DNA from 3 places in the Streptomyces sp. NPDC057623 genome. Region 1 is predicted to be linked to each of the others. Evidence: riboswitches for the same ligand, from Rfam matches in the RefSeq annotation. Region 1 holds a riboswitch; each other region holds the start of a gene.
The links. Region 1 has a riboswitch for thiamine pyrophosphate ahead of ACFU95_RS46110 (thiamine ABC transporter substrate binding subunit). Riboswitches for the same ligand answer to the same signal wherever they lie in the genome.
Positions count from the first base shown of each region.

Region 2: linked by a shared signal. The riboswitch ahead of thiO (glycine oxidase ThiO) and the one ahead of ACFU95_RS46110 (thiamine ABC transporter substrate binding subunit) in region 1 are both predicted to bind thiamine pyrophosphate.
Region 3: linked by a shared signal. The riboswitch ahead of thiC (phosphomethylpyrimidine synthase ThiC) and the one ahead of ACFU95_RS46110 (thiamine ABC transporter substrate binding subunit) in region 1 are both predicted to bind thiamine pyrophosphate.

Region 1 covers NZ_JBHVGZ010000095.1:22,124-31,635, forward strand. Annotated here, with positions in the region: gene ACFU95_RS46065 (murein hydrolase activator EnvC family protein) at 1-474, opposite strand, end outside; gene rpsB (30S ribosomal protein S2) at 747-1,655, shown strand; gene tsf (translation elongation factor Ts) at 1,809-2,645, shown strand; gene pyrH (UMP kinase) at 2,841-3,599, shown strand; gene frr (ribosome recycling factor) at 3,770-4,327, shown strand; gene ACFU95_RS46090 (phosphatidate cytidylyltransferase) at 4,327-5,493, shown strand; gene ACFU95_RS46095 (SRPBCC family protein) at 5,654-6,103, shown strand; gene ACFU95_RS46100 (hypothetical protein) at 6,124-6,318, opposite strand; gene rlmN (23S rRNA (adenine(2503)-C(2))-methyltransferase RlmN) at 6,397-7,503, shown strand; TPP riboswitch at 7,539-7,646, shown strand; gene ACFU95_RS46110 (thiamine ABC transporter substrate binding subunit) at 7,770-8,813, shown strand; gene ACFU95_RS46115 (ABC transporter permease) at 8,789-9,512, shown strand, end outside.
Region 2 covers NZ_JBHVGZ010000109.1:12,950-22,461, forward strand. Annotated here, with positions in the region: gene ACFU95_RS47850 (Rv2175c family DNA-binding protein) at 273-644, opposite strand; gene ACFU95_RS47855 (NAD(P)/FAD-dependent oxidoreductase) at 704-1,933, opposite strand; gene ACFU95_RS47860 (hypothetical protein) at 1,966-2,316, opposite strand; TPP riboswitch at 2,369-2,480, shown strand; gene thiO (glycine oxidase ThiO) at 2,478-3,644, shown strand; gene thiS (sulfur carrier protein ThiS) at 3,641-3,853, shown strand; gene ACFU95_RS47875 (thiazole synthase) at 3,857-4,651, shown strand; gene pknB (Stk1 family PASTA domain-containing Ser/Thr kinase) at 4,770-6,707, shown strand; gene ACFU95_RS47885 (deoxyribonuclease IV) at 6,765-7,658, shown strand; gene ACFU95_RS47890 (DUF4396 domain-containing protein) at 7,736-8,233, shown strand; gene ACFU95_RS47895 (sulfite oxidase-like oxidoreductase) at 8,255-8,887, opposite strand; gene bfr (bacterioferritin) at 9,063-9,512, shown strand, end outside.
Region 3 covers NZ_JBHVGZ010000021.1:44,841-54,352, reverse strand. Annotated here, with positions in the region: gene ACFU95_RS22280 (YibE/F family protein) at 1-982, opposite strand, end outside; TPP riboswitch at 1,276-1,465, shown strand; gene thiC (phosphomethylpyrimidine synthase ThiC) at 1,458-3,242, shown strand; gene ACFU95_RS22270 (hypothetical protein) at 3,437-4,513, shown strand; gene ACFU95_RS22265 (hypothetical protein) at 4,599-5,468, opposite strand; gene ACFU95_RS22260 (metallophosphoesterase) at 5,662-6,738, opposite strand; gene ACFU95_RS22255 (LacI family DNA-binding transcriptional regulator) at 6,980-8,092, opposite strand; gene hisC (histidinol-phosphate transaminase) at 8,541-9,512, shown strand, end outside.

The sequences.
Region 1 (9,512 bases):
GTGCGAGCCACTCGCCTCCACGGTTCCCACGACCTCCCCGGCCTCCAATCCGTCCCCCTCCTTCACCGACGCCCGCACCGGCTCGTATGTCACCCGCAGAGGTGGATCTCCCGTCCCCGTCAGCTCCACCGACACGACCCCCTTGCCCGCCACCCGGCCCGCGAAGGACACCCGCCCCGCCGCCACCGCCCGTACCGGCGCCCCGGCCGGGGCGGCGAGGTCCACGCCACGGTGGCCGCGGCCGTACGGTGTCGCCGGGGGGTCCCAGCCGCGGAGGATCGCGGGACGTACTCCCACGGGCCAAGCTCGTCCGACCGCCGGCGCCGGGGGATCCGGGGCCGGTGCGGCGGGCGTGCTCGTGGCGGTCGGGGTCAGTCGTGGAGCCGGGGCCAGCAGGACGGTCGCCGTCAGGAGCAACAGCAACAGCAGCCGCCCGAGAGTCCTCGCCGTCCTCGCGTATCGCATCTCTCGCATGGCGGAACCCTCCCGCACCTCGGTCGATCATGGCCGGGATCTGTGGACAACTCCCCGGTTGTGGACAGCGGCGTCACCCGGCACCTCGCGGGTCCCGTACACTTCTTCTGGCGATCCGGGTCACCGGGTCGACTTCGCACGCCCCGACACGGCCACCGGAAACGGCCCGTGTCAGCGCCCCTCGGTCCTTCGTGGCACGGCGCATGTGGGCGTCAGGCGCGGAAGCCGTCCGGCATCCGCGGCACAACCGAGAACATTCAAGGAGAGCGGCCATGGCCGTCGTCACGATGCGGGAGCTGCTGGAGAGCGGCGTCCACTTCGGTCACCAGACCCGTCGTTGGAACCCGAAGATGAAGCGCTTCATCTTCACGGAGCGCAACGGCATCTACATCATTGACCTGCTCCAGTCGCTGTCGTACATCGACCGCGCCTACGAGTTCGTCAAGGAGACCGTCGCCCACGGCGGCACGGTCATGTTCGTCGGCACGAAGAAGCAGGCGCAGGAGGCCATCGCCGAGCAGGCCACCCGCGTCGGCATGCCGTACGTCAACCAGCGCTGGCTGGGCGGCATGCTCACCAACTTCTCGACCGTCTACAAGCGCCTTCAGCGTCTCAAGGAGCTCGAGCAGATCGACTTCGAGGACGTCGCCGCGTCCGGTCTGACCAAGAAGGAGCTTCTCGTGCTCTCGCGCGAGAAGGCCAAGCTGGAGAAGACCCTCGGCGGTATCCGCGAGATGCAGAAGGTGCCCAGCGCCGTCTGGATCGTGGACACCAAGAAGGAGCACATCGCGGTCGGTGAGGCCCGGAAGCTCAACATTCCGGTCGTCGCCATCCTCGACACCAACTGCGACCCCGACGAGGTCGACTACAAGATCCCGGGCAACGACGACGCGATCCGCTCCGTCACCCTGCTCACCCGCGTGATCGCCGACGCCGTCGCCGAGGGCCTCATCGCCCGCTCCGGCGTCGCCACCGGCGACAAGGGCGAGAAGGCCGCGGGCGAGCCGCTCGCCGAGTGGGAGCGCGACCTGCTCGAGGGTGAGAAGAAGGCCGACGAGGCCCCGGCCGCCGCCGAGGCCCCTGCCGCTGAGGCTCCGGCCGCCGAGGCCCCCGAGGCTGAGGCTCCCGCCGCCGAGGCCCCGGCCGCCGAGGCTCCGGCCGCCGAGGGCGAGCAGGCCTGACACCGTCAGCGTTGACGGCGGGAGCGGTGACATCAAGTCCGCTCCCGCCGTTCACCCGTAGGTCGACGAAAGGTCAGCGGCTCCCGCCTTCATGGGGGCCGTAGACCCCGTAGATCTTCGATCTTCCAGACTTCGAGAAAGATTCACAGACTCATGGCGAACTACACCGCCGCTGACGTCAAGAAGCTCCGTGAGCTCACCGGCGCCGGCATGATGGACTGCAAGAAGGCGCTGGACGAGGCCGAGGGCAACGTCGAGAAGGCCGTCGAGGCGCTCCGCATCAAGGGCCAGAAGGGCGTCGCCAAGCGCGAGGGCCGCTCCGCCGAGAACGGCGCTGTGGTCTCGATCATCGCTGACGACAACTCCTCCGGTGTCCTCGTCGAGCTGAAGTGCGAGACGGACTTCGTCGCCAAGGGTGACAAGTTCCAGGCCGTCGCCACCGCGATCGCCGAGCACGTCGCCAAGACCTCCCCGGCCGACATCGAGGCGCTGCTCGCCTCCGAGATCGAGGCCGGCAAGACCGTCCAGGCGTTCGTGGACGAGGCCAACGCCAACCTGGGCGAGAAGATCGTCCTGGACCGCTTCGCGCAGTACGGCGACGGCTTCGTGCTCGCGTACATGCACCGCACGATGCCCGACCTGCCCCCGCAGATCGGTGTCCTCGTCGAGCTGGACAAGCCGAACGCCGAGGTCGCCAAGGGCATCGCCCAGCACATCGCCGCCTTCGCGCCGAAGTACCTGGCCAAGGAGGACGTGCCGGCCGAGGTCGTCGAGTCCGAGCGCCGCGTCGCCGAGGAGACCACCCGCGCCGAGGGCAAGCCCGAGGCCGCCCTGCCGAAGATCGTCGAGGGTCGCCTCAACGGCTTCTTCAAGGACGCCACGCTGCTCGGTCAGCCGTACGCGCTCGACAACAAGAAGTCCGTCCAGAAGGTTCTGGACGAGGCCGGTGTCACCCTGAAGCGCTTCTCGCGCATCAAGGTCGGCATCTGAGTCCGTACCGCGATCGGCGCCCGACCCCGATAAGGTCAAGGGGAGTCGTCCGCGGACGCCGTCACCACGTACGCGCGCGTGACGGACGACAGCAGATCTGACGAGGAGGCCATTGCCGCGCATGGGATGCGAAACACGCCCCAACCGGCAATGGCCTTCTTCGTATGTGCACCACGTAATAAAGGCGGGATCTCGATGACCACCAAGGCCCAGAAGAGCGACGACGGCAAAGTACGCGGCCGGTTTCTGCTGAAGCTGTCCGGAGAGGCCTTCTCCGGTGGTGGCGGCCTCGGTGTCGACCCGGACGTGGTGCACAAGATCGCCCGCGAGATCGCCGCCGTCGTCCGCGACGGCGCGGAGATCGCGGTCGTCATCGGCGGCGGCAACTTCTTCCGCGGCGCCGAACTCCAGCAGCGCGGCATGGACCGGGCGCGCTCCGACTACATGGGCATGCTCGGTACCGTGATGAACTGCCTCGCCCTCCAGGACTTCCTGGAGAAGGAGGGCATCGACAGCCGGGTCCAGACCGCCATCACCATGGGGCAGGTCGCCGAGCCCTACATCCCGCTGCGTGCCGTACGGCATCTGGAGAAGGGCCGTGTGGTCATCTTCGGTGCCGGTATGGGCATGCCGTACTTCTCCACCGACACCACCGCCGCCCAGCGCGCCCTGGAGATCGACGCCGAGGCGCTGCTGATGGGCAAGAACGGCGTGGACGGGGTCTACGACTCCGACCCGAAGACCAACCCGGACGCCGTCAAGTTCGACTCCCTCGGCTACGGCGAGGTCATCACCCGCGACCTCAAGGTCGCCGACGCCACCGCGGTCACACTGTGCCGCGACAACAAGCTCCCGATCCTGGTCTTCGAGCTTCTGGCGGAGGGCAATATCGCGCGCGCCGTCAAGGGTGAGAAGATCGGCACGCTGGTGGGTGAGCAGGGCGGTCAGGGCTGACGCCTCGACAACAAGCCCGTCCGGGGGACGGACGGGACGGACCCTGACCGGGGGATGGACAATGTCCGGCCGGTCGGGAACCGTGCAGGAAGAAGACGCGACGCAGCCGGCCGCCGCCCCCACCCAGGAACCGCAGCCGGGCCTTTACTCAAGACACGCAGGAGCAAGTGGTGATCGAAGAGACCCTCCTCGAGGCCGAGGAGAAGATGGAGAAGGCCGTCGTGGTCGCCAAGGAGGACTTCGCCGCGATCCGCACCGGCCGTGCGCACCCGGCGATGTTCAACAAGATCGTGGCCGACTACTACGGCGCGCCGACGCCGATCAACCAGCTGGCTTCGTTCTCCGTGCCGGAGCCGCGCATGGCGGTAGTGACCCCGTTCGACAAGACGGCCCTGCGCAACATCGAGCAGGCCATCCGTGACTCCGACCTCGGCGTCAACCCGAGCAACGACGGCAACATCATCCGGGTGGTGTTCCCCGAGCTCACCGAGGAACGCCGCCGCGACTACATCAAGGTCGCCAAGAGCAAGGCCGAGGACTCGCGAGTCTCCATCCGCTCCGTCCGTCGCAAGGCCAAGGACGCCATCGACAAGCTGATCAAGGACGGCGAGATCGGCGAGGACGAGGGCCGCCGTGCGGAGAAGGAGCTCGACGACACCACGCACAAGTACGTCGCGCAGGTGGACGAGCTCCTCAAGCACAAGGAAGCGGAGCTGCTCGAGGTCTGATGAACGACTCTTCCTGGGGGGCACCGCCACAAGCCGGGCAAGCCGGGCAAGCCGGTTACTGGGGGGCCGCCGCACGTGGGCCTGTCCAGGGGGCTGCCCCGGCGGGTCCCGCGTACGATGCGCCTGAGGCGCAGCAGACTCGCCCCATGCCCATCGTGCCCGACGTACCCGCGTATGGCGGAGACCAGGATGACGACCGGGGGGCCGCTCGGCTGAGCGGCCCCTTGTTCCGGGAACAGCCGCCCCCCGCGCGGCCGTACGACACGCCGCAGGCGCGGCCCTCCGAGGCGGCGCCGCAGAATCCGGAGCCCATGCCCGACGCCCCGCAGCCGGCGCCCCCGCCGCAGAAGAAGAGCGCGGGGCGCGACCTGGGTGCGGCCATAGGAGTCGGTGTCGCGCTCGGCGTGGTGATCGTCGCTTCCCTGTTCGTCGTCAAGGCCGTGTTCGTCGGTGTTGTCGCGGTCGCCGTCGTCGTGGGTCTGTGGGAGCTGACCAAGCGGCTCGAGGAGCGCAAGGGCATCAAGGCGCCCCTCGTGCCGCTCGCGATCGGCGGCGCGGCCATGGTGATCACCGGGTACGTCCGGGGTGCCGAGGGCGCCTGGGTGTCGATGGCGCTGACCGCCCTGGCCGTACTGGTCTGGCGGATGACGGAGCCGCCGGAGGGCTATCTCAAGGACGTCACCGCGGGCGTCTTCGCGGCGTTCTACGTGCCGTTCCTGGCGACGTTCGTCGCGATGATGCTGACGGCCGACGACGGGGCCTGGCGGGTCCTGACGTTTCTGCTCCTGACGGTCGTCAGCGACACCGGGGCGTACGCCGTCGGCTGGCGCTTCGGCAAGCACAAGCTCGCCCCGCGCATCAGCCCCGGCAAGACCCGCGAGGGCCTGCTCGGCGCGGTGAGCTTCGCGATGGTGGCGGGCGCGCTGTGCATGCAGTTCCTGATCGACGACGGCACCTGGTGGCAGGGCCTGCTCCTGGGCCTCGCGGTCGCGGCCAGCGCCACGCTCGGCGACCTCGGTGAGTCGATGATCAAGCGGGACCTGGGCATCAAGGACATGGGCACCCTGCTGCCGGGGCACGGCGGGATCATGGACCGGCTGGACTCGCTGCTGCCCACGGCACCGGTCGTATGGCTCCTGCTCGTCCTCTTCGTCGGATCGGGCTGAACCGGGATCCGGCTGACGTATGGGCCAACCCGAGGAGCCCCCGCTCTTGCCGAGCGGGGGCTCCTCGGTTTGTCGCGCGAGGCCGCGCGCGATGGTGTCGCGGGGCGTCCGGTGGGACGATTCCCGTGTACGCCTTCAAGGCGCCGCAAAGGGGGTCGTCATGGCCATCATCCGAGAAATCATCGACGTCGACCGCCCGCCGGGCGAGGTCTACGCGTATGTCACCGAACCCTCCCATCTGCCGGAGTGGCAGCTGAGCGCGGTCTCGGCCGAACAACTCGACGAAGGGCCGATCCACACCGGATCCCGGGTCCGGGTCACCCGGCGCGTCGGCAGCCGCGAGATTCCGATGACCGTGGAGTTCGACGAGCTCGACCCTCCGCACAGCTGGGATCTGCACGGGATCGACGGCCCCGTCAGGCCCCGTACCCACGGCGAGATCGAGCCGCTCGAGGGCGGCCGCCGGTCCCGCGTGACGATCGACATCGACTTCGAGGGGCACGGCCTCGGCAAGGTTCTGGTGCCCCTGGTCGTCCGACCGCAGGTCCGCAAGGAACTCCCGCGCGACGAGCAACTCCTCAAGAACAGGCTGGAACGCACGAACGACTAGCTACGCCGCGCAGACGTCCCTCAGCTCCTGCGCCACGGCATCGATCCGGCTCGAATCCGGCTCGAATCCGGGTCGGTGGCGCTGTTCAGGACGGCCCGGTCGTAGTCCGCGATCGTCTCGTTCAAGTCGTCGACCGCGGTGCCGACCTTGTCGTCGTCCGTGGTGATGTCGATCGGGGCGAGCCGCTTGCCCTGCAGCGCGCCGGCGATCTGCACCTGTGGAGCTGGCGTCGCGTGGTGCGAGTACCGGGGGCGGCCGGGTCACACAATTCGATCTGCGACACTGGTTGAGCTATGCCTAAGCCCGGAGAACTCACTTTCGTCGCCCCCCGCGGAGCCAAGAAGCCGCCGCGGCACCTTGCCGACCTCACGCCCGGGGAGCGCAAGGACGTCGTCGCCGCGATCGGCGAGAAGCCGTTTCGTGCCAAGCAGCTCTCGCAGCACTACTTCGCGCGGTACACGCACGACCCCGAGCAGTGGACCGACATCCCGGCCGGGGCGCGTGTCAAGTTGCGGGAGGAACTCTTCCCGGAGCTGATGACCGTCGTACGGCATCTGTCGACGGACCAGGGCGACACGCGCAAGACGCTGTGGCGGCTGTTCGACGGGACGCTCGTCGAGTCGGTGCTGATGCGGTACCCGGACCGGGTGACCATGTGCATCAGCTCGCAGGCGGGGTGCGGGATGAACTGCCCGTTCTGTGCGACCGGGCAGGCGGGGCTGGACCGGAATCTGTCGACCGCCGAGATCGTCCATCAGATCGTGGACGGGATGCGGGCGCTCAGGGACGGGGAGGTCCCCGGGGGGCCCGCTCGGCTGTCCAACATCGTCTTCATGGGGATGGGCGAGCCGCTCGCCAACTACAACCGGGTCGTGGGGGCCATCCGACGGCTCACCGATCCGGAGCCGGACGGGCTAGGGCTGTCCCAGCGCGGCATCACCGTCTCGACCGTCGGGCTCGTCCCCGCGATCCACCGGTTCGCCGACGAGGGCTTCAAGTGCCGGCTCGCGATCTCGCTGCACGCGCCCGACGACGAGCTGCGCGACACCCTGGTGCCGGTCAACACGCGCTGGAAGGTGCGTGAGGTGCTCGACGCCGGGTTCGAGTACGTCGGGAAGAGCGGACGGCGGCTGTCGATCGAGTACGCCCTCATCCGGGACATCAACGACCAGGCCTGGCGTGGTGACCGGCTCGGGCGGCTGCTCAAGGGCAAGCCCGTGCATGTCAATCTCATTCCGCTGAACCCGACTCCCGGGTCCAAGTGGACCGCCTCCCGGCCCGAGGACGAGAAGGCGTTCGTCGAAGCCATCGCCGCCCATGGTGTGCCGGTGACGGTCCGGGACACCCGTGGCCAGGAGATCGACGGAGCGTGCGGGCAGCTCGCCGCGACCGAGCGGTAGTCTGGCCACCGTAAGACCGCCGTAAGTACATCTTCATATTCCGACAGGGGAGCGCCACAGCGCTGAGAGTGCGGCAATCGGGCCGCAGACCCTCTGAACCTTGCCCAGGTCATTCTGGGTAGGAAGTTCGGTCACTACTCAAGCTGTTGCGCCCTGCCCGGGACCCCGGAGGTCCTGGGCAGGGCCGCGTCTCTTCCTGGTCACCCAGGAGGAATTCAGTGAGCAACACCCACAAGCGGTTCGCGGCTGTCGTCGTGGGCCTCGGCATGGTCGGTCTGTCCGCGTGCGGGTCGTCCGACTCCGGCGGCTCCGAGTCGGACGGCTCCGGCTCCAAGACCGTCACGCTCGTCGCCCACGACTCGTGGGCCGTCTCGAAGAACGTCCTCGCCGCCTTCGAGAAGCAGTCCGGGTACAAGGTCAGGGTCCTGGAGGACGGCGACGCCGGCCAGGCCGTCAACAAGGCCATCCTCACCAAGGACAACCCGCAGGGCGACGTCTTCTTCGGTGTCGACAACACCCTCCTCTCGCGGGCGCTCGACAACGGGCTGTTCCAGTCCTACGAGCCCAAGGGCTCCGACCTGATCCTGCCCGAGTACCGGGCCGACCAGGACCAGCACCGGGTCACGCCGATCGACACCGGCGACATCTGCGTCAACTACGACAAGGCGTATTTCAGCGAGCACAAGCTGGCCCCGCCCAGCTCGTTCGACGACCTGGTCAAGCCCGCCTACAAGGACCTCCTCGTCACCGAGAACGCCTCCACCTCCTCGCCGGGCCTCGGCTTCCTGCTCGGCACCGCCGCCAAGTACGGCGACGACGGCTGGGAGGGCTACTGGAAGAAGCTCAAGGCGAATGGCGTGAAGGTCGTCGACGGGTGGGAGCAGGCCTACAACGAGGAGTTCTCCGGCTCGGCCGGTGGCAAGAAGGCCAAGGCCGACCGGCCGCTCGTCGTGTCGTACGCCTCCTCGCCGCCCGCCGAGGTGATCTACGGCGACCCGAAGCCGACGACCGCGCCGACCGGGGTCGCGACCGGTACGTGCTTCCGGCAGGTCGAGTACGCCGGGCTGCTCAGCAACGCCAAGAACACCGAGGGCGGCAAGGCGCTCCTCGACTTCCTGCTCACCAAGGAGTTCCAGGAGGACATGCCGCTCAACATGTTCGTCTACCCGGTGCGGGAGGCCGCCCAGGTTCCCGAGGAGTTCACCAAGTACGGACCTCAGGCCAAGGATCCCGAGACCATGGACCCGGCGAAGATCGCCGACAACCGTGACGACTGGGTCAAGTCGTGGACCTCGCTCGTACTGAAGTAGCCGAGGCGGTCCCGCGTAAGGGACGCGCGCGGAGCGCGGCGGTGCGGCTCGGCCTCGTCGCCGTGCCCGTCGCGTTCTTCGCGGTCTTCTTCGCCTACCCCGTCACCGCCATCGTCGCGCGCGGGCTGAAGGCCGACGGGGTGTGGCAGTTCGGGCGTATCACGGACGTGCTCGGGCAGTCCGACATCCGGCACGTCCTGTGGTTCACCACGTGGCAGGCGCTCGCCTCCACCGCGCTGACCCTGCTGATCGCGCTGCCGGGCGCCTACGTCTTCGCCCGCTTCGACTTCCCCGGCAAGCAGATCCTGCGGGCCGTCGTCACCGTCCCCTTCGTGCTGCCGACGGTCGTCGTCGGTACGGCGTTCCTCGCGCTCCTCGGCCGCGGCGGACTCCTCGACGAGCTGTGGGGCGTACGGCTCGACACCACCGTGTGGGCCATTCTGCTCGCGCACGTCTTCTTCAACTACGCCGTCGTCGTACGGACCGTCGGCGGGCTCTGGTCGCAGCTCGACCCGCGGCAGGAGGAGGCCGCGCGGATGCTCGGGGCTTCGCCGCTGAAAGCCTGGCGGCAGGTCACCCTCCCCGCCCTCGGGCCCGCCGTGGCCGCCGCCGCGCTCATGGTCTTCCTGTTCACCTTCACCTCCTTCGGTGTGGTGCAGATCCTCGGCGGGCCGACCTTCTCCACGCTCGAAGTGGAGA
Region 2 (9,512 bases), on a different contig from region 1:
GCCCACGGTCGGAGACGGCCACAGCCGGAGTTCGTCGCGTTACCGGACCAGGCCCCTGCGAGGGCACCGCGGCCCGCGGTTCGGCAGCGGCGGTCCGCACGGCATCCGCGGCGTGGCCACGTCACCGGCGCACGGACCGGACCCGAGGATCCGGCCTGAAGTGCCGGCCGCTGGCGCGCCGGTGCGGCAGGCGCTCAGCCCGCTCACCGGGGGCGGCCGGGGCCCGCGGGCCCCGGCCCGTACGCCGGACGGTGTTCGGATCGGGTGGTCGGTCAGACGGCGAGCGCCTGGGCGCGGCGCTTCACCTCCGTGCCGCGATTCTCGCTGAGCGCCTGCGCGGGGGTGCCGGGCAGGCTCGGGTCGGGAGTGAAGAGCCACTCCAGCATCTCTTCGTCCGTGAAGCCGTCGTCCCGCAGGAGCGTCAGGGTCCCGGTCAGGCCCTTGACGACCTTCTGCTCGGCCCCGTCGATGAAGGCGGCGGGGACGTGCAGCGCGCGGTTCTCACCTCGGCGTACGGCGATGAGCTGGCCGTCCTTGACCAGCTGCCGCGCACGCGTCACCTCGACATCGAGGATCTCTGCGATGTCGGGGAGGGTGAGCCAGGCGGGGACGAGAGCATCGATCTTTGCGTCAATCTCGGTCACGGAAACAAGCCTGCCATCTGCCACTGACAGTCGGAAGCCAGGCCGGTCCACCTGGGACGCTATGCCGTCGCCGCCTTCATCGGCTTCGCCGGGTCCACCAGCAGCTCAGCGTTCATCGGCGTGCCCGCCTCGATCAGCCGTCGGCCCTGGGCCAGATCCCTCGGCCGGCCCACCGCCAGCAGGGCGACCAGGCGGTCCCCCCGCAGCCAGCAGACCGTCCAGGCCGGGCCCGAGGGGTCGCCGCGCCACAGCACCGTGTCGGCGGCGGCGTGGTGGCCGGCGTACTGGACGAAGCGGCCGAACTGCTCGGACCAGAAGTACGGCACGGGGTCGTAGACCGCGGAGGTCTCACCGAGGATGTTCGCGGCGACCGTACGCGGACCCTGGAGGGCGTTGTCCCAGTGGTGGACCAGCAGGCGCTCGCCATACCTTCCCGAAGGGAAGGAGGCACAGTCGCCGACCGCGTACACGTCCGGCACGGAGGTGCGAAGGCGGTCGTCGGCCAGGACCTCGCCGTGCGCGCCGAGCTCGATGCCCGAGCCGGCCAGCCAGGCCGTGGCGGGCCGCGCCCCGATGCCGACCACGACGGCGTCCGCGGGCAACCGTGCGCCGTCGTCGAGGATCACCGCGCCGGGCTCGACGCGCCGCACGCGCGCGTGCGTCCGCAGCACCGCCCCGCTGTCCGCGTACCAGGCGGTCATCGGCGCGGCCACCTCCGCGGGCAGCGCCCCGGCGAGCGGCCGGTCGGCGGCCTCCACGACCGTCACCGCGCAGCCCGCCTCGCGCGCGGCGGTGGCGAACTCCGCGCCGATCCAGCCCGCCCCGACGACCACGATGTCGTGCTGCCGGGCGAGCACCGGCCGCAGCCGCTCGGCGTCGTCCAGGGTGCGCAGCAGGTGCACGCCGGGGACGCCCTCCGTGCCGGGCAACCGGATGGGTTCGGCGCCGGTGGCGAGCACGAGGACGTCGTACGGGACGGACCCGGACTCGGTGTCCAGTTCATGGTCGGCGGGGCGCACGCCCAGCACCTCGCACCCCAGCCGGAGTTCGATGCCGAGTGCGTCGAAGTCGACGTCGAAGGCGGACCCCTCGGACTTGCCGAGCAGCACGGCCTTGGACAGGGGCGGCCGGTCGTACGGCTGGTGGGGCTCGGCGCCGATCAGTGTGACGGTCCCGGTGAAGCCCTGTTCGCGCAGGGCGACCGCCGTCTGCACACCGGCCATGCCCGCGCCGGCGACGACCACGCGGCGTGCCGGTGACGTGCCCCGTTGCTGCGTCTGCTCGCTCACCTGATCACCATAGACAACTGACTGTTCATCAGTCAGGGGGCATGCTCGGTGAGCTGCTCCACAACGCTTGTACCGGCGCCTTCCTGCGACTCCCACTCCCAGGTCTCCTCCAGGCGCACCCGCCCGTCGGGAAGCCCGACCACCGTGGACACGCAGTGGCCCGCGGACGTCGTCCCGTCCCGCTTGAGCTGCACGTACCGGAAGTCCAGCCGGTCGCCGTCCCTGGTGCCCACCAGGTGCCCGCGCACGACGTCGCCGCCCGCGTACTCCGCCCAGATCTGACCATCCTTCTCGTGGTAGGTGAACCGGGTGCGGGTACCCACCTGACCTGGGGCTTGGTCCGCCACGGGGGCGAGGACGAGACCGTCGAGCGAGCGGGCCATGGGTACGGGCTCCCTTACTGGGACTCACGGGGGCGGGCTAGGGTGGCCAACGTAAAGCACACGCGGGAGCCCGGACGCACCGGGCTGAGAGGGAGGCTGGCGGCCTCCGACCGTACGAACCTGATCCGGGTCATGCCGGCGAAGGGAGGGGCTGGACGCCCATGTCGCGTACGCGAACGTCAGACGTCCTCGTCGTCGGGGGCGGAATCATCGGCCTGGTCACGGCGTGGCGGGCCGCGCAGCGCGGGTTCACGACGGCCGTCGTGGACCCGGAGCCGGGCGGCGGGGCCGCCCAGGTGGCGGCCGGCATGCTGGCCGCCGTCACGGAACTGCACTACGGCGAGCAGACCCTGCTCGGCCTGAACCTCGCCTCGGCCCGCCGCTACCCGGACTTCGCGGCCGAGCTCACCGACCTCACCGGCCATGACCTCGGCTACCGCCAGTGCGGCACGCTCGCCGTGGCCCTGGACGCCGACGACCGCGCCCATCTGCGCGAACTGCACACCCTTCAGCGCCAGTCGGGGCTGGACTCCGAGTGGCTGTCCGGGCGGGAGTGCCGGCGTCTGGAGCCGATGCTCGCACCGGGCGTGCGCGGCGGGCTGCGGGTGGACGGCGACCACCAGATCGATCCGCGGCGGCTGGCCGGGGCGCTGGTGGCCGCGTGCGAGGACACGGGCGTGATCTTCCACCGGATGTGGGCCGAGCGCCTGTCCGTCGCACGGGAGAGGGCGACGGGCGTCGTCACGACCGACGGCACGACGCTGGCCGCGGGGCAGGTCGTCCTCGCGGCCGGCAGCCTCAGCGGGCGGCTGGCGGGCGTTCCGGACGCCGCACTTCCGCCCGTACGCCCCGTGAAGGGGCAGGTGCTGAGGCTGACCGTGCCGAAGCGGTACGCGCCGTTCCTGAACCGGACCGTGCGGGCGGTGGTGCGGGGCAGCCAGGTGTACCTGGTGCCGCGCGAGAGCGGGGAACTGGTCGTCGGGGCGACGAGCGAGGAGCTGGGCTGGGACACGACAGTGACCGCGGGCGGGGTGTACGAGCTGCTGCGGGACGCGCACGAACTGGTGCCGGGCATCACGGAACTGCCGCTCACCGAGACGCGCGCGGGCCTGCGCCCCGGCTCCCCGGACAACGCGCCGGTGCTCGGCCCGACCGAGCTGGCGGGGCTGTCGCTGGCCACCGGGCACTACCGCAACGGCGTGCTGCTGACGCCCGTGACCGGCGATGTCATGGCGCACGTCCTGACCACCGGTGAACTCCCGGACCAGGCCCGTCCGTTCACGCCCGCGCGCTTTCGGGCCGCCGCACTCACGGAGCAGCCCGCATGAACCTCCCGGTCACCATCTCGGTCAACGGCGAGCGTCGGCAGGTCGAGCCCGGCACGGCTCTCGACGCGCTCGTGCGCTCCCTCACCGCGGCCCCCTCCGGAGTGGCCGCCGCCCTCAACGAAACCGTCGTCCCGCGCGCGCAGTGGTCCTCGACGTCCCTCTCCGAGGGGGACCGCGTCGAGGTCCTGACCGCCGTCCAAGGAGGCTGAACCATGGCCGACGATCCCTTTGTCATAGGTGACATGTCCTTCACGTCCCGTCTGATCATGGGCACGGGCGGGGCGCCCAGCCTGGAGGTCCTGGAGCGGGCGCTGGCGACGTCCGGTACGGAGCTGACCACGGTCGCGATGCGACGGGTGGACCCTTCGGTGCACGGCTCCGTGCTGTCGGTCCTGGAACGGCTCGGGATCAGGGTGCTGCCGAACACCGCGGGGTGCTTCACGGCGGGCGAGGCCGTGCTGACGGCCCGCCTCGCGCGCGAGGCGCTCGGAACGGACCTGGTCAAGCTGGAGGTGATCGCCGACGAGCGGACGCTGCTGCCGGACCCGATCGAGCTGCTGGACGCGGCGGAGACGCTGGTGGACGACGGGTTCACGGTGCTGCCGTACACGAACGACGACCCGGTGCTGGCGCGGAAGCTGGAGGACGTCGGCTGTGCGGCGATCATGCCGCTCGGCTCCCCGATCGGCTCGGGGCTCGGCATCCGCAATCCGCACAACTTCCAGTTGATCATGGAGCACGCGCGCGTGCCGGTGATCCTGGACGCGGGTGCCGGTACGGCGTCGGACGCGGCGCTCGCGATGGAGCTGGGGTGCGCGGGCGTGATGCTCGCCTCGGCGGTGACGCGGGCGCAGGAGCCGGTGCTGATGGCCGACGCGATGCGGCACGCGGTGGAGGCGGGGCGGCTGGCGTACCGGGCGGGGCGGATTCCTCGGCGGCACTTCGCGGAGGCTTCGTCGCCGGTGGAGGGGATGGCTCGGCTGGACCCGGAACGGCCCGCGTTCTGAACGTATGTTCGACGAAGTCATTCGGCCAGTGAGTCATCCGTCACAGCTCGGCTCCAGTCCCGCTCCGATCACGCCCGAACGGGCGGGGCTGTCAGCGTCGGCTCGTACACTCGCCTGCGTGGATACGACCCTTCAGGACCCTCTGGTCGGGCAGGTGCTCGACGGCCGGTATCGCGTCGACGCGCGAATCGCCGTCGGCGGGATGGCCACGGTCTACCGGGCCCTGGACACCCGCCTCGACCGCGTGCTCGCGCTCAAGGTGATGCATCCCGCGCTGGCGGTGGACGGGGTGTTCGTCGAGCGGTTCATCCGGGAGGCGAAGTCCGTCGCCCGGTTGGCTCACCCCAATGTCGTGCAGGTCTTCGACCAGGGCACCGACGGGTCGTACGTCTATCTCGCCATGGAGTACGTGGCGGGCTGCACCCTGCGCGACGTCCTGCGCGAGCGCGGGGCGCTCCAGCCCCGGGCCGCCCTGGACATCCTGGAACCGGTGCTCGCCGCGCTCGGCGCCGCGCACCGCGCCGGGTTCGTGCACCGGGACATGAAGCCCGAGAACGTGCTGATAGGGGACGACGGACGGGTCAAGGTCGCCGACTTCGGGCTCGTGCGGTCCGTGGACACCGTGACCAGCACCACCGGCGCCGTCCTCGGCACCGTCTCCTATCTCGCGCCCGAGCAGATAGAGCAGCCCGGCGCCGCCGACGCCCGCGTCGACGTGTACGCGTGCGGTGTCGTGCTCTACGAGATGCTCACCGGCGACAAGCCGCACGACGGGGACTCCCCCGCCGTGGTGCTCTACAAGCACCTGCACGAGGACGTCCCGGCCCCCTCGGCGAGCGTGCCGGGGCTGGCGTACGAACTCGACGAGCTGGTCGCGTCGGCCACCGCGCGCACCCCGGACATCCGCCCGTCCGACGCCGTGGCGCTGCTCGCGCGGGCCCGGGAGACACGCGCCGCGCTCACCGCGGACCAGCTGGACGCGGTGCCGCCGCAGGCACTCCGGGCGGAGCACGACAACGCCGACGACCGTACGAGTGTGATCCCGCGCGCGCTGAACATCCAGCGACCGCTGCCGGTGAACGAGGACGAGCCCGAGGCCGTCTTCAACAGAACCAGCCGGCTGGAGATGCCCCCGTCCCCGCCGCCCCGGCGAGGGTCGCGGACCCCGCGTGCTCCGCGCGGCCCGCTGGTCGTCGTCGCGGCCGTCCTGCTGGTCCTCGGCCTCGGGGCCGGCATCTGGTACATCAACTCCGGCCAGTTCACCGAGGTCCCGCCGCTGCTGTCCAAGACCGAGGCACAGGCCCGGGACCGGCTGGAGGACTCCGGGCTGGAGGTCGGCAAGGTGGAGAGCGCGTACAGCGACACCTTCAAGCGCGGCACCGTCATCAGCTCGGACCCGAAGACGGGCGCCCGCATCCGGAACAACGACTCCGTGGGTCTGGTCCTCTCGCTGGGACCGGAGACCGTGAAGGTGCCCGATCTCCAGGGCTACCCGCTGGACAAGGCGAAGAGTGAGCTGAAGGAGAGCGGCCTGGAGCCGGGCCTGGTGAAGCAGGAGTTCAACGACGACATCACCAGAGGCTCCGTGATCTCCTCGACCCCCAGGGACGGCATCAAGGTCCGCTCCGGCTCCGCGATCAGGCTCACCGTCAGCAAGGGCAGCCCGGTGGACGTCCCGGACGTCACCGGCGGCAGCCCGGCCGACGCGAGGGCCGAGCTGGAGGAGGCCGGTCTGAAGGTGCGGATCGCCCCCGCGCGGGTCAACTCCGAGTTCGACGCGGGCCAGGTCGCCCAGCAGACGCCGGCCAACGGCAAGCAGGTCGCCGAGGGTGACACCGTCACGCTGACGCTGTCCAAGGGCCCCGAGATGATCGAGGTCCCGGACGTGGTCGGCGACAGCGTCGACGACGCCAGGGCCGCACTGGAGGCCGCCGGCTTCGAGGTCGACGAGGACCGCGGCCTGCTCGGGCTGTTCGGCGACACGGTCAAGAAGCAGTCCGTGAAGGGCGGAAAGACAGCGCCCAAGGGGTCGACGATCACGATCACCATCCGGTGAGCAAGGCGGTCACCGGCCGGTGACCGGGCGGTCCGGACCGCATGACACCCTGAGCGGGTGAGAAGTCAGCAGTCCGGCACCGCCCTCCCGGGCCCCTCCCGCAACCCCGTCGGCGGCCATGTCCCTGTGGCCGGCGGCCTCAGCTCCGTCGGGCTCACCTACGCCCACGACCTCAGGGCCGAGACGGTCCAGGTCTTCGTCGCCAACCCACGCGGCTGGGCGACGCCGACCGGGAATCCACGCCAGGACGAGGAGTTCCGCGCGGTCTGCGAGGCCGAGTCGATCCCGGCCTACGTGCATGCGCCGTATCTGATCAACTTCGGCTCGCACACCGAGGCGACCGTCGAGAAGTCGGTGGAGTCGCTGCGGCACTCGCTGCGGCGCGGCCGGGAGATCGGGGCGCTCGGCGTGGTCGTGCACACGGGCAGCGCGACCGGCGGCCGGGAGCGTTCGGTGGCCCTGAAGCAGGTACGGGAGCACCTGCTTCCGCTGCTCGACGAGCTGACCCACGACGACGACCCGTATCTGCTGCTGGAGTCCACCGCCGGGCAGGGCTCCTCGCTCTGCTCGCGGACCTGGGACTTCGGGCCGTACTTCGAGGCGCTGGACGCCCATCCCAGGCTGGGCGTGTGCCTGGACACCTGTCACATCTTCGCCGCCGGCCATGACCTGACCGGCCCGTCCGGCATGCACCAGACCCTCGACCTGCTGGTGGACACCGTCGGCGAGGGACGGCTGAAGCTGATCCACGCCAATGACTCCAAGGACGTCGTCGGCGCGCACAAGGACCGGCACGAGAACATCGGCGCAGGTCACATCGGTGAGGATCCGTTCCGGGCGCTGATGACGCACCCGGCCACGGCGGGCGTACCGCTGATCATCGAGACACCGGGCGGGAAGGAAGGCCACGCGGCGGATGTGGAGCGGCTGAAGAAACTTCGGGACGCCTGACCGGGTAGGGGAATACCCCTGGGGGGTATGTGGTTCCTGGTCGATGCGGGAACCGTAACCTGACATTGGGGGTCGTCATGGAACACGAAGCGCACGCGACACACGCCCACCATGCCGGGGCCGGCCACGAGGTGGCCGCCGCCAGCACCTGGGCGATGGCGGTCCGGGCCACCCTGCACTGCCTCACCGGCTGTGCCATCGGCGAGGTGCTGGGCATGGTGATCGGCACCGCGCTCGGCTGGGGCAACGTGCCGACCCTGATCCTGGCGATCGTCCTCGCGTTCTTCTTCGGCTACGCGCTCACCCTGTGGGGCGTACTGAAGGCGGGCGTCGACCTGCGCGCCGCGCTCAAGGTGGCGCTGGCCGCGGACACCCTGTCCATCGCCGTGATGGAGCTGGTCGACAACGGCGTGATCGTGCTCTGGCCGGGCGCCATGGACGCCGAACTCACCGACCCGCTGTTCTGGTCGGCGCTGGCGATCGCGCTGGCCGTCGCCTTCGTCCTGACGACGCCGGTCAACAAGTGGATGATCGGCCGCGGCAAGGGGCACGCGGTGGTGCACCAGTACCACTGAGGGCCCACGAGAGGCCGGAAGTCAGAGCTCGGGCCCGTCCCCGGGCTCCTCCTGGTACGAGTACCGCTGTTCCTTCCACGGGTCGCCGATGTTGTGGTAGCCGCGCTCCTCCCAGAAGCCACGGCGATCGGCGGTCATGTACTCGACGCCCCGGACCCACTTCGGCCCCTTCCAGGCGTACAGGTGAGGGACGACCAGCCGGAGGGGGAAGCCGTGCTCCGCCGTGAGCAGTTCGCCGTCCTTGTGGGTGGCGAAGATCGCGCCCTCGGCGGCGAAGTCGGCGAGGCGGAGGTTGGAGCTGAAGCCGTACTCGGCCCACACCATCACATGAGTGACGGCGGATGCGGGCGGGGCGATCTCCAGGATCGTCCGGGCCGGGATGCCGCCCCACTCCGCACCGAGCATGCTGAACTTGGTGACGCAGTGCAGATCGGCGAGGACGGTCGTGTAGGGCAGAGCCGTGAACTCCTCATGGGTCCAGCAGTGCTTCTCGCCGTCGGTGGTGGCCCCGAACACCCTGAACTCCCAGCGTTCGGGCCGGAACTTGGGGACCGGTCCGTAGTGCGTGACGGGCCAGCCGCGCTGCACGCGCTGTCCCGGCGGAAGCTCGGAGTGTGCTGCTGCCCCACCTTCGCGCTCCACCGGCTGACCCATGCCTCCATCCTGACAGACCTGGGGCAGTGCACCTGACCACACCCCTCCCCAATTCACCTCATAACGGACTAAGCATGCCCTTACTTACTAAGTGAAGACTTACTGGACGATCTTCTCCGCCGGTGGAATCATGCGGCGCATCCTGCCAGTTCCCCCCGTGGAAGGAGCCTCTGCGATGCAGGGCGACCCCGAGGTCCTCGAATTCCTGAACGAGCAGCTGACCGGCGAGCTGACGGCGATCAATCAGTACTGGCTGCATTACCGGATCCAGGACAACAAAGGCTGGACGAAGCTCGCCAAGTACACGCGTGAAGAGTCCATCGATGAGATGAAGCACGCGGACAAGATCACCGAGCGCATCCTCATGCTGGACGGTCTGCCGAACTACCAGCGCCTGTTCCACGTACGGGTCGGCCAGTCGGTCACCGAGATGTTCCAGGCCGACCGACAGGTCGAGGTCGAGGCGATCGACCGCCTCAAGCGCGGTATCGAGGTGATGCGCACCAAAGGCGACATCACGTCCGCGAACCTCTTCGAGTCGATCCTCGAGGACGAGGAGCACCACATCGACTACCTGGACACCCAGCTGGAACTGATCGACAAGCTGGGTGAGGCGCTCTACCTC
Region 3 (9,512 bases), on a different contig from region 1:
GCAGCGTGCCGAGCACTGCCACGGAGGTACGGGCCGACAGGCCGTGGCACATGTAGAGGGCGATCAGCATGATGGCGCTCGCCCCCACCACCGCCACGACCAGCGGGTTCGAGCCCTGAAGGATCGCCGGCAGGATGAAGAAGGTCAGCACGAGGAAGCTGATGGCCAGCGCGACCAGCGCCATGACACCGCGCATCCGGCCCACCACCACGACGGCGAGCGCGAAGATGCCGGCGAGCAGGGCCATCGGGAACTTACGGTTCACGTCGGTGACCGCGTACTGGAGGTCCTTGGGCGCGGAGGGTTCGTAGGCGACCACGACCTCCTGGCCCTCGTGCAGTTGGCGTGACTGGTCGGGCTGCACGATCTCCGTGAACGTACGGCCCTTGTCCTTGCCCGTGTCGACCCGGATCGTCGCCTTCTTGCAGGTGCCGCTGTCCTGCTGCACGGCGGAGGAGCCCTCGGCGGTGGAGGTGTCGCCGGTCGGGGGGACTCCCGAGGCGTTGACGTCCTTGCAGCTCAGCTCGACCACCTTGGTGACCGTGGCCTGCTGTGTCTGCCGGTCGAATCCGACCCCGGTGCGCTCGTGCGGCGGGGCTCCGCCCGGCCACAGCACAGCGAGCCCCACCACCACCGCCGCGGCGAACGGGATCAGGATCGCCGCGATGACCTTGCGCAGATGCTGGGATACGGGAGCCGCCGGGCCGTGGGAATGACTGTGCCCATGCCCATGCCCATGCCCATGCCCATGCCCATGCCCAGGCCCGTGCTCGCCACCGCCACCGCCACCGCCACCGTCACCGCCGCCACGCCGACCGCCGGAACCGGGACCATGCCCATGACCGCCACCGGAATCGTGACCGTGTCCGTCACCCGGGCCGGGCCCCCGCCCCGGAGGGCCGCCGACACCGTGACCGTGATCGTGCAGGCCCCCGGAACCGGATCCGTGCCCGCCGCCGACCCCGCCCTCGTGCTCCTGCATCCCACCGGGTCCGAAGCCGTGTTCATGCCAACCACCGGTTCCGGACGTGTGATCGTCGTGACCGCCGCCGGCAGCATGACCGTAACCACCGTCGTATCTGCCGACGGGAGCACCTGAACCCCGGCCGTCCGTACGGCCGTTGCCCCGCGCGGGGCCGTTTCCGGAGCCGGAGCCACGTGGCGGCTCGGACGGAGGGTACGGGGGTTCATGGGTCGTGGTCACCGACCGATCATCGCAAGAACGACCGGGGCCCTCTGTTCACCGCGCCCGAATTGACGCTAGCGTGGTGCCACCTTTGTACACGCGGGAGCTCGGAGCACCGGGCTGAGAGGGCGCTGACCTCCGTCCCAGCGATGTTTCACATGAAACATCACCCATCGCGAGTGATGTTTCACACGAAACGTCGGCAGACGGAAGCCGCTGCGTCGACCGCCGAACCTGTTACCGGGTAATGCCGGCGTAGGGAGTAGGTCTCATGACCATCAAGGACGCACGCACGCCTGCCTCCGTTCAGGGCGACACGTCCGAGGAGGCCGGGAAGTCCATCGGCTGGCACAAGGCGTACGTCGAGGGTTCACGCCCCGATCTGCGGGTGCCGGTCCGCCAGGTGCACCTCACCAACGGGCAGTCGGTCACGTTGTACGACACTTCGGGCCCGTACACCGATCCACTCGCCGACACGGACGTCCGCAGGGGGCTGTCCCCGTTGCGGGAGAACTGGATCATCGGCCGGGGCGACACCGAGGAGTACGCCGGCCGTCCCGTCCGTCCCGAGGACGACGGGATCAAGCACACCTCGCCTCGCGGCGGCCTGCGCAACCTCGACGCGGTCTTCCCCGGACGGCCGCGCCAGCCCCGTCGGGGCCGCGACGGCAAGGCGGTGACACAGCTCGCCTACGCGCGTCGCGGCGAGGTCACACCCGAGATGGAGTACGTGGCCATCCGGGAGAACGTGTCCCCCGAAGTGGTCCGCGAGGAGATCGCCGCGGGCCGGGCGGTGCTGCCCGCCAACGTCAACCACCCGGAGATCGAGCCGATGATCATCGGCAAGCGGTTCCTGGTGAAGGTCAACGCCAACATCGGCAACTCCGCGGTCACCTCCTCCATCGAGGAGGAGGTCGAGAAGATGACCTGGGCTACCCGCTGGGGCGCCGACACGGTCATGGACCTGTCGACCGGCCGCAACATCCACACCACCCGCGAGTGGGTGCTGCGCAACTCCCCTGTCCCCATCGGCACGGTGCCGCTGTACCAGGCGCTGGAGAAGGTCGACGGCCGGGCCGAGGAGCTGACCTGGGAGATCTACAAGGACACGGTCATCGAACAGGCCGAGCAGGGCGTGGACTACATGACGGTCCACGCCGGTGTGCGCCTGCCGTACGTACCGCTCACGGCCAATCGGAAGACCGGCATCGTCTCCCGCGGCGGCTCCATCATGGCCGCGTGGTGCCTGGCGCACCACAAGGAGAGCTTCCTGTACGAGAACTTCGAGGAACTCTGCGAGATCCTCGCCGCGTACGACGTGACGTACTCCCTCGGCGACGGTCTGCGGCCCGGTTCGATCGCGGACGCCAACGACGAGGCGCAGTTCGCGGAGTTGAGGACCCTCGGGGAACTCAACACCATCGCCAAGCGTTTCAACGTACAGACCATGATCGAGGGCCCGGGACATGTCCCGATGCACAAGATCAAGGAGAACATCGACCTTCAACAGGAGATCTGCGATGAAGCTCCGTTCTATACGCTCGGCCCGCTGACGACCGACGTCGCCCCCGCGTACGACCACATCACCTCCGGCATCGGTGCCGCGATGATCGCCTGGTGGGGCACGGCCATGCTCTGCTACGTCACGCCCAAGGAGCACCTGGGCCTGCCCAACCGTGACGACGTCAAGACCGGCGTCATCACCTACAAGATCGCTGCCCACGCGGCCGATCTCGCCAAGGGGCACCCCGGTGCGCAGGAGTGGGACGACGCGTTGTCCGACGCCCGCTTCGAGTTCCGGTGGGAGGACCAGTTCAACCTGGCTCTCGACCCGGACACGGCACGGGAGTTCCACGACGAGACCCTGCCGGCCGAGCCCGCCAAGACGGCTCACTTCTGCTCCATGTGCGGGCCGAAGTTCTGCTCGATGAAGATCTCCCAGGACATCCGCCGCCAGCACGGCGGGTCTCAGGAGGAGATCGAGGAGGGCATGGCTCAGAAGTCGAAGGAGTTCGCTGCGGCGGGCAACAGGGTGTACCTGCCGATGGCGGACTGAGCTGCGCCGGTCACCGTCCCGAGTTTCCGGCCGGCCCGGTGGGTTGAGCCGGAGGCGCGGGACGGTGGGGCTAGCCGATTCTCCGAGGGGCGCACGCGGGTGCGGCCGTCATAACGGAACGGGCACGTTGCCGCCCGGCCTCGTCAAGATCACTACTGTCTCTGACATGGGCGGGATAGACGTGGCCCAACGGCGTGGTGGGCGCCGTACTCGGCATGCTGTTCGCGGTGTTGTCCCAGCAACCTCTGCAGGACGCCTTGTTCCGGATGCGCAGACGTTCGAGGAGCGCGATACGCAGCCTGGGGCGCCGGGAGGAGTCGGGTCCGGCGTGGAGCACCTTCTCCCTCGGGCCGCTGCAGACATCGGCGCTGGTCGTGGAGGGTGACGGAGAGGCCCTCATTCCCCCCGAGACGGTCTACGTCCATGTGCTCGACGAGGAGGTGGCACTGCCCGCGGACATGGTGCCCTGGCGGGACGAGATCGCTGTGGAAAGTGAGCGGCTACGGGAGGAGGGACGCACCCCGCTGTGGAACGGCCCGCGATACGCGGTCGAGTCGTTCGACATCTCCCGCACCCCCCTGGACGAGCGACCCGAGATCCATCTGAGGCTGAGGCCGACCGACTACTACACCTTTCTCGCCGCCCAGCAGCTGGATCGTCGGCTGCCCGACGGATCGACCCCCCGTTCCGCCTACTTGGACGCGAACGAGCCCTTGAAGGCGCCGCCCTTTCTGCACTGCAGCTTCGCCGTCAACATCGCGGTGGTGACCGCGGACGACATGCTGGTCGTCAGCCAACGCAGCGACCGGGTGCGGATGGCGCCGGGTGTGTGGAACTCGTCTGTGAACGAGGGCATGTCACGGCACATCGACTCCTCCGGGCGGAGCGCACCGGATCTGCACGCGGTGGCGCGCCGCGGCATGCGGGAGGAACTGGCGCTCGAACCGCACGAGTACAAGCTGGAGCTCCTGGCCTTCGTCCTGGACGTGGACAAGCGTCACTGGAGCGCTCACTTCTTCGCCCGGCTCAAGGAACTGCGCAGCCAGGATCTCCAGGAGCGGATCAGCAGGGGTGTCGCGGACCGATGGGAGCACCAGACCATCGACTACGTGCCGTTCCGGCCGGCTCCGGTGGTCCGCTACCTGCTGAGGGAGGACCGGGTGCACCGCTGGGCGCCCTTGGCACCGGCGCTCTTCCACCTGGCCCTGGTGCACGCCTTCAGCCGTACGCTCGTGGAACGCGTCGAGGCTCAGGTGCTCCGCCGCCTGTAGACAGCCGACGGCGGACCCGGCCGGGTGTCCGGCTTGCGCTCCCCAAAAGCGAGAGCTTCCCCAGGCGGGGGCGCAAGCCGAGGGGCTACTCCGGCTGGTGTTCCGGCCCTCCGAAGTCCGGGCTCGTGTAGTCCGGGCTCGTGTAGCTCGGACGCGAGCCCCGGGAGGCGCCCTCGTCCGGGCTGCTGAACCCTGGACGGTCGTAGCCCAGGTTCGGGATGCGGCTGACCGGCGTCGACGGCGGCGTACGGTGCAGGACCGCTGCCGTGCCGGGGTCGGCCAGTGCCTCCCGCAGGAAGGGCAGGATGCCACGCTCCAGCAGGGCTTCGCGCCAGACGTCCCTGGCTCGGGTGACCTCCTCGCTCAGTTCGCCGTACGGACCGCCGTCGAAGGCCGGGCGGTTACGCAGAGCGGTGAGCAGGAGCCCGACGGCGGCGACCAGGATCGCGGCCGCTGCCAGGGCGCCGAACACCCAGCCGGTGGTGAGCATCGTCTGGGCGAACGCCGGCTCGGGCTTGAACATCTTCAGGATGTAGCCGACGAGCAGGAAGATCGCCGCGGCGGTGCCGGCGAGGACGGGTGCCAGGACCGCGAGCACGGCCACGATGCCCGGGCCTGCTGTCTCGGCGACCTCTCCCATGGTGGTGGCGAGCCCCATCCCGCCCGTCCCCGACTCGCTGGAGCCGGACTCGCGGGTGGACGACGGGGTGGACGGCGCCGGCTGGCGCAGTTCCTCGCGGACCTTCACGTAGTGCTGGTACTCGGTCGCCGCGGCCGCCGTGATGAGTGCGGTGGCGTTGAGCGCCATGGTGCGCAGCTGTTCGGGATTGAGCCGCTGTCCGACAGCGGTCAGTTCCGGGTGGTGTGGTGCGGAGCGCAGCGCCTCATCGAGGATCCGCTCGTATTCCTGGCGGTCCTCGCTGTGCAGGTGCTGCGGAACGCTGTTCATGTGCATCCCCCGATGCTCCGTAGGGCTTGGGGCTCGCATGCCAACGAGCCGTCGGGCAGAAACGGAGGGGAGCCTGCTACGGATAAGCCGATGGTAGAGCGGTGACGGCACACGGTGACAGGGGGTTTGCCAAAATTGGGCCCTGGCCTGCGCCGTCATCCGTCACTGCGCGATGCGAGGACGTCTGCCCGGTGAACCTTCAGATATCCAGGGGAAGTTGCTGGACCAGCAGCTTTCCGGCCATGGTCACGCCGCCGTCCATGCCGATGGCGAGGCCGTCGGCGTAGACATGCGGTCCCTCGACCACGGGCCCGCCGCTGTCCTCGCCGTCCTCGGAGCCGACCTCGCCCATCAGATACGGAATGGGGCTGTGGCCGTGAACGATGCGGGTACCGCCGTACGTATCGAGCAGGGAGCGCACATGGTCGGCGCCGCCCTCGTCGCGGAAGGAGAAGCGCCTGGTGAACTTGCGGAAGAGATCCCAGACTTCGTCGGCGTCGTTGCGCGTGAGCGTCTCGCGGACGGTGTCGTTGACCGCCTCGATCGAGTTGCCGTAGTCGAGATAGGCAGTGGTGTCCGAGTGCACGAGCAGATGGCCGTCGACCTCTTCCATGGCGTCCAGCCGGGACATCCACTGAAGGTGGTGGTCCTGGAGGCGGTCCATGTCGGTCTTCTGGCCGCCGTTGAGCAGCCAGGCCGCCTGGAAGGTGGCGGTGCCCGCCCCGGAGTTGACAGGGGTGTCGCCGAACCGCTTGGCGCCGAGCAGCAGCAGTTCGTGGTTGCCCATCAGGGCCTTGCAGTAGCCGCCGGCCGCGGCGGCTTCCGCCGACAGGCGCATCACGAGGTCGATGACGCCGATGCCGTCGGGGCCACGGTCGGTGAAGTCACCGAGGAACCACAGCCGGGCGGTGCCCGCGGACCAGTTTCCCGCCGAGTCGATGAGGCCCTTCTCCTGGAGGGCGGCCACCAGCTCGTCGAGATAGCCGTGCACGTCGCCCACGACGAACAGCGGGCCGGGACCGTCCGCCGGCTGCGGGGCGGGCAGGGAGTCGGGGTCGACGTGCACCTGGACCGTGTCGCCGCGATTGATCACGGGCAGGTCCCGCTGGGTCGGCGTGTACCCCTCCGGATACGCCTGGTCGAGGAGCGGCGCGACCTCGCCCGGGTGTGTGCTGTGGGCGTACGGACCGGTCTCGTGCACGTAAGCGGGCACCCGGAAGTCGCGCAACGTCGCCGTCCGCTCCACTTCGGGTCCCTGACCGGCCCCCTGAGTCATCAGACCCCTCCACCATCGCGCCGCAGCTGCACCGCATCGGACTGCCTGGTCGCAGCGGCCCGCGGGTGTCGTGGGCCCATCATAGGAATGCCGATCGCGCCATGTGATGACCCAGGGGTGGTGAATCGGAGCAGGACTACTGTTCACCGCGGCTTTCGCCCCGATTGGGCCGGGCTTCGACCACTCGCTGATCGCGCTCCCGCAGCCCCTCGACCTGCTGGTGCCGTTCCTCGGCCGGCTCCTACCGGTCCTCGGGCGACCGGGGCGGACTGACCGTCGTACGCGGCGGGCGTCGCTGGGACGAGGTACGCACGATCAACTCCGTCGGTATCACCTGCTCGACCGGCTGGTCCGAATCGACCCCCTCGATGGCGTCGATGAGGAGCTGGACCACGGCCGTGCCGATGCGGCGGGGCTTCAGGGAGAGCGTGGTGATGGGCGGCTCGGTGTTGGCGTACACCGTGGACTCGCTACAGCACACCAGAAGCAGGTCGTCCGGTACGCGCAGACCGTAGCGGCGGGCGGCGGCGAGCAGGTCGGTGCCGTTGGGGTCGAACAGGCCGTAGACCGCGTCGGGCCGGTCGGGGCGGGCGAGCAGCCGGTCGGCGGCGACAGCGCCCGCGCACGGGTCGTGCGCCGGGTAGGCCTCGTACACCGGATCCTGGCCGACCCGCTCGCACCAGCGCAGATACGCGGTGGTCGACAGGTGGGTGTACGTGTCCGTGGTGGTGCCCGTCAGCAGTCCGATCCGGCGGGCGCCCGCGTCGGCCAGGTGGTCGAGGATGCCGAGTACGGCGGCCTCGTGGTCGTTGTCGACCCAGGCGGTGACCGGGAGCGAGCCGGCCGGGCGGCCGTCGGACACGACCGGGAGCCCCTGCCGGACCAGCTCGCTGACGACCGGGTCCTGGTCGGACGGGTCGATGACGACCGTGCCGTCCAGGGCGACGTTCGACCAGACGTCGTGGCGTGAGGTGGCGGGCAGGATCACGAGGGCGTAGCCGCGGGCGAGCGCGGCCGAGGTGGCGGCACGGGCCATCTCGGCGAAGTACGCGAACTCGGTGAAGGTGAAAGGTTCATCCCCGTATGTCGTCACGGTCAGGCCGATGAGTCCTGACTTGCCGGTACGGAGTGTCCGGGCGGCGGCCGACGGGCGGTAGCCCAGCCGGTCGGCCACCTCACGGACATGGCGTCGGGTGGCGTCCGGGAGCCGGCCCTTGCCGTTGAGGGCGTCGGAGACGGTCGTGATGGAGACCCCGGCGGCGGCGGCCACGTCTCTGATACCCGCCCGGCCGGGCCGGCTGCCTCGACGTGAGGTTTCCGCGCGGCTCACCTGGTGCTTCCCTGCTGCTGTCATGGCGAGCCGATAGTAGGGCTCATTCGGTGGGGTAGTGCGGACGCATATGCAGTCGTTGACAGACACGTTTCTGCAAGGTCATCTTGCGTCAAACCCCTTGGAAACCAAGGGAGTTGAACGATCCAATGGTAGGACGTGACTTGTCGGCACGCACGTGCCTGCCAAGTGCCCGATGTTTCGAAGAGGTCTCAACTCACCTGCACGGGTGATGCGCGCCACGGCGCGAGCCACCGGCGCATAGATATATGTGTGATGCGCCCCCTAATTCGTACGCCTTCGTACGGCGATGCCCCTGATGCAGGTGTGACAGGAGGGAATCCAGGAGGGGGAGCAGGGTTGGCAGACGAGCCCGCCGCACCTGTACGCATCGGCGCCGAATCCTCATAAGGTGAGAAGTATTGGAGCCGGCGGTGGTGATGGGCCGCCGGTGGTCGCGAGGAGGACTGCGGTGAGCGAGACGAGCCCGAAGCTGCGCGCCGAGTTGGAGGGTATTCCCACCTACAAGCCGGGCAAGCCCGCCGCGGCCGGTGGCCCGGTGGCCTTCAAGCTGTCCTCCAACGAGAACCCCTATCCGCCGCTGCCCGGCGTGATGGAGACCGTGACGGCCGCCGCCTCGTCCTTCAACCGCTACCCGGACATGATGTGCACGGGGCTGATGAACGAGCTGTCCGAGCGCTTCGGCGTCCCGGCCGCGCACCTGGCCACCGGCACCGGCTCGGTCGGCGTCGCCCAGCAGCTGATCCAGGCCACCGCCGGACCCGGCGACGAGGTCATCTACGCGTGGCGGTCCTTCGAGGCGTACCCGATCATCACGCAGATCAGCGGGGCCACGTCGGTCAAGGTGCCGCTCACCCCGGGCGATGTGCACGATCTGGACGCGATGGCCGCCGCCATCACCGACCGCACCAGGCTGATTTTCGTCTGCAACCCGAACAACCCGACAGGCACGGTCGTGAAGCGGCCCGAGCTGGAGCGGTTCCTCGACCGGGTGCCCGGCGATGTCCTGGTGGTGCTGGACGAGGCGTACCGCGAGTTCATCCGTGACCCCGAGGTACCGGACGGTGTGGAGATCTACCGCGAGCGGCCCAACGTCTGTGTCCTGCGGACGTTCTCCAAGGCGTACGGCCTCGCCGGCCTGCGCGTCGGCTTCGCGATCGCCCAGGAGCCGGTCGCGGCGGCGCTGCGCAAGACGGCCGTGCCCTTCGGGGTGAGTCAGATCGCGCAGGAGGCGGCCATCGCCTCGCTGCGAGCAGAGGACGAACTGATCGGCCGGGTCGGTTCGTTGGTGTGCGAGCGCAACCGCGTGGTCGACGGGCTGCGCGCTCAGGGCTGGACAGTGCCCGAGACCCAGGCCAACTTCGTGTGGCTGCGGCTGGGGGAGCACACGGTCGCCTTCGCTCAGGCCTGTGAGCAGGCGGGC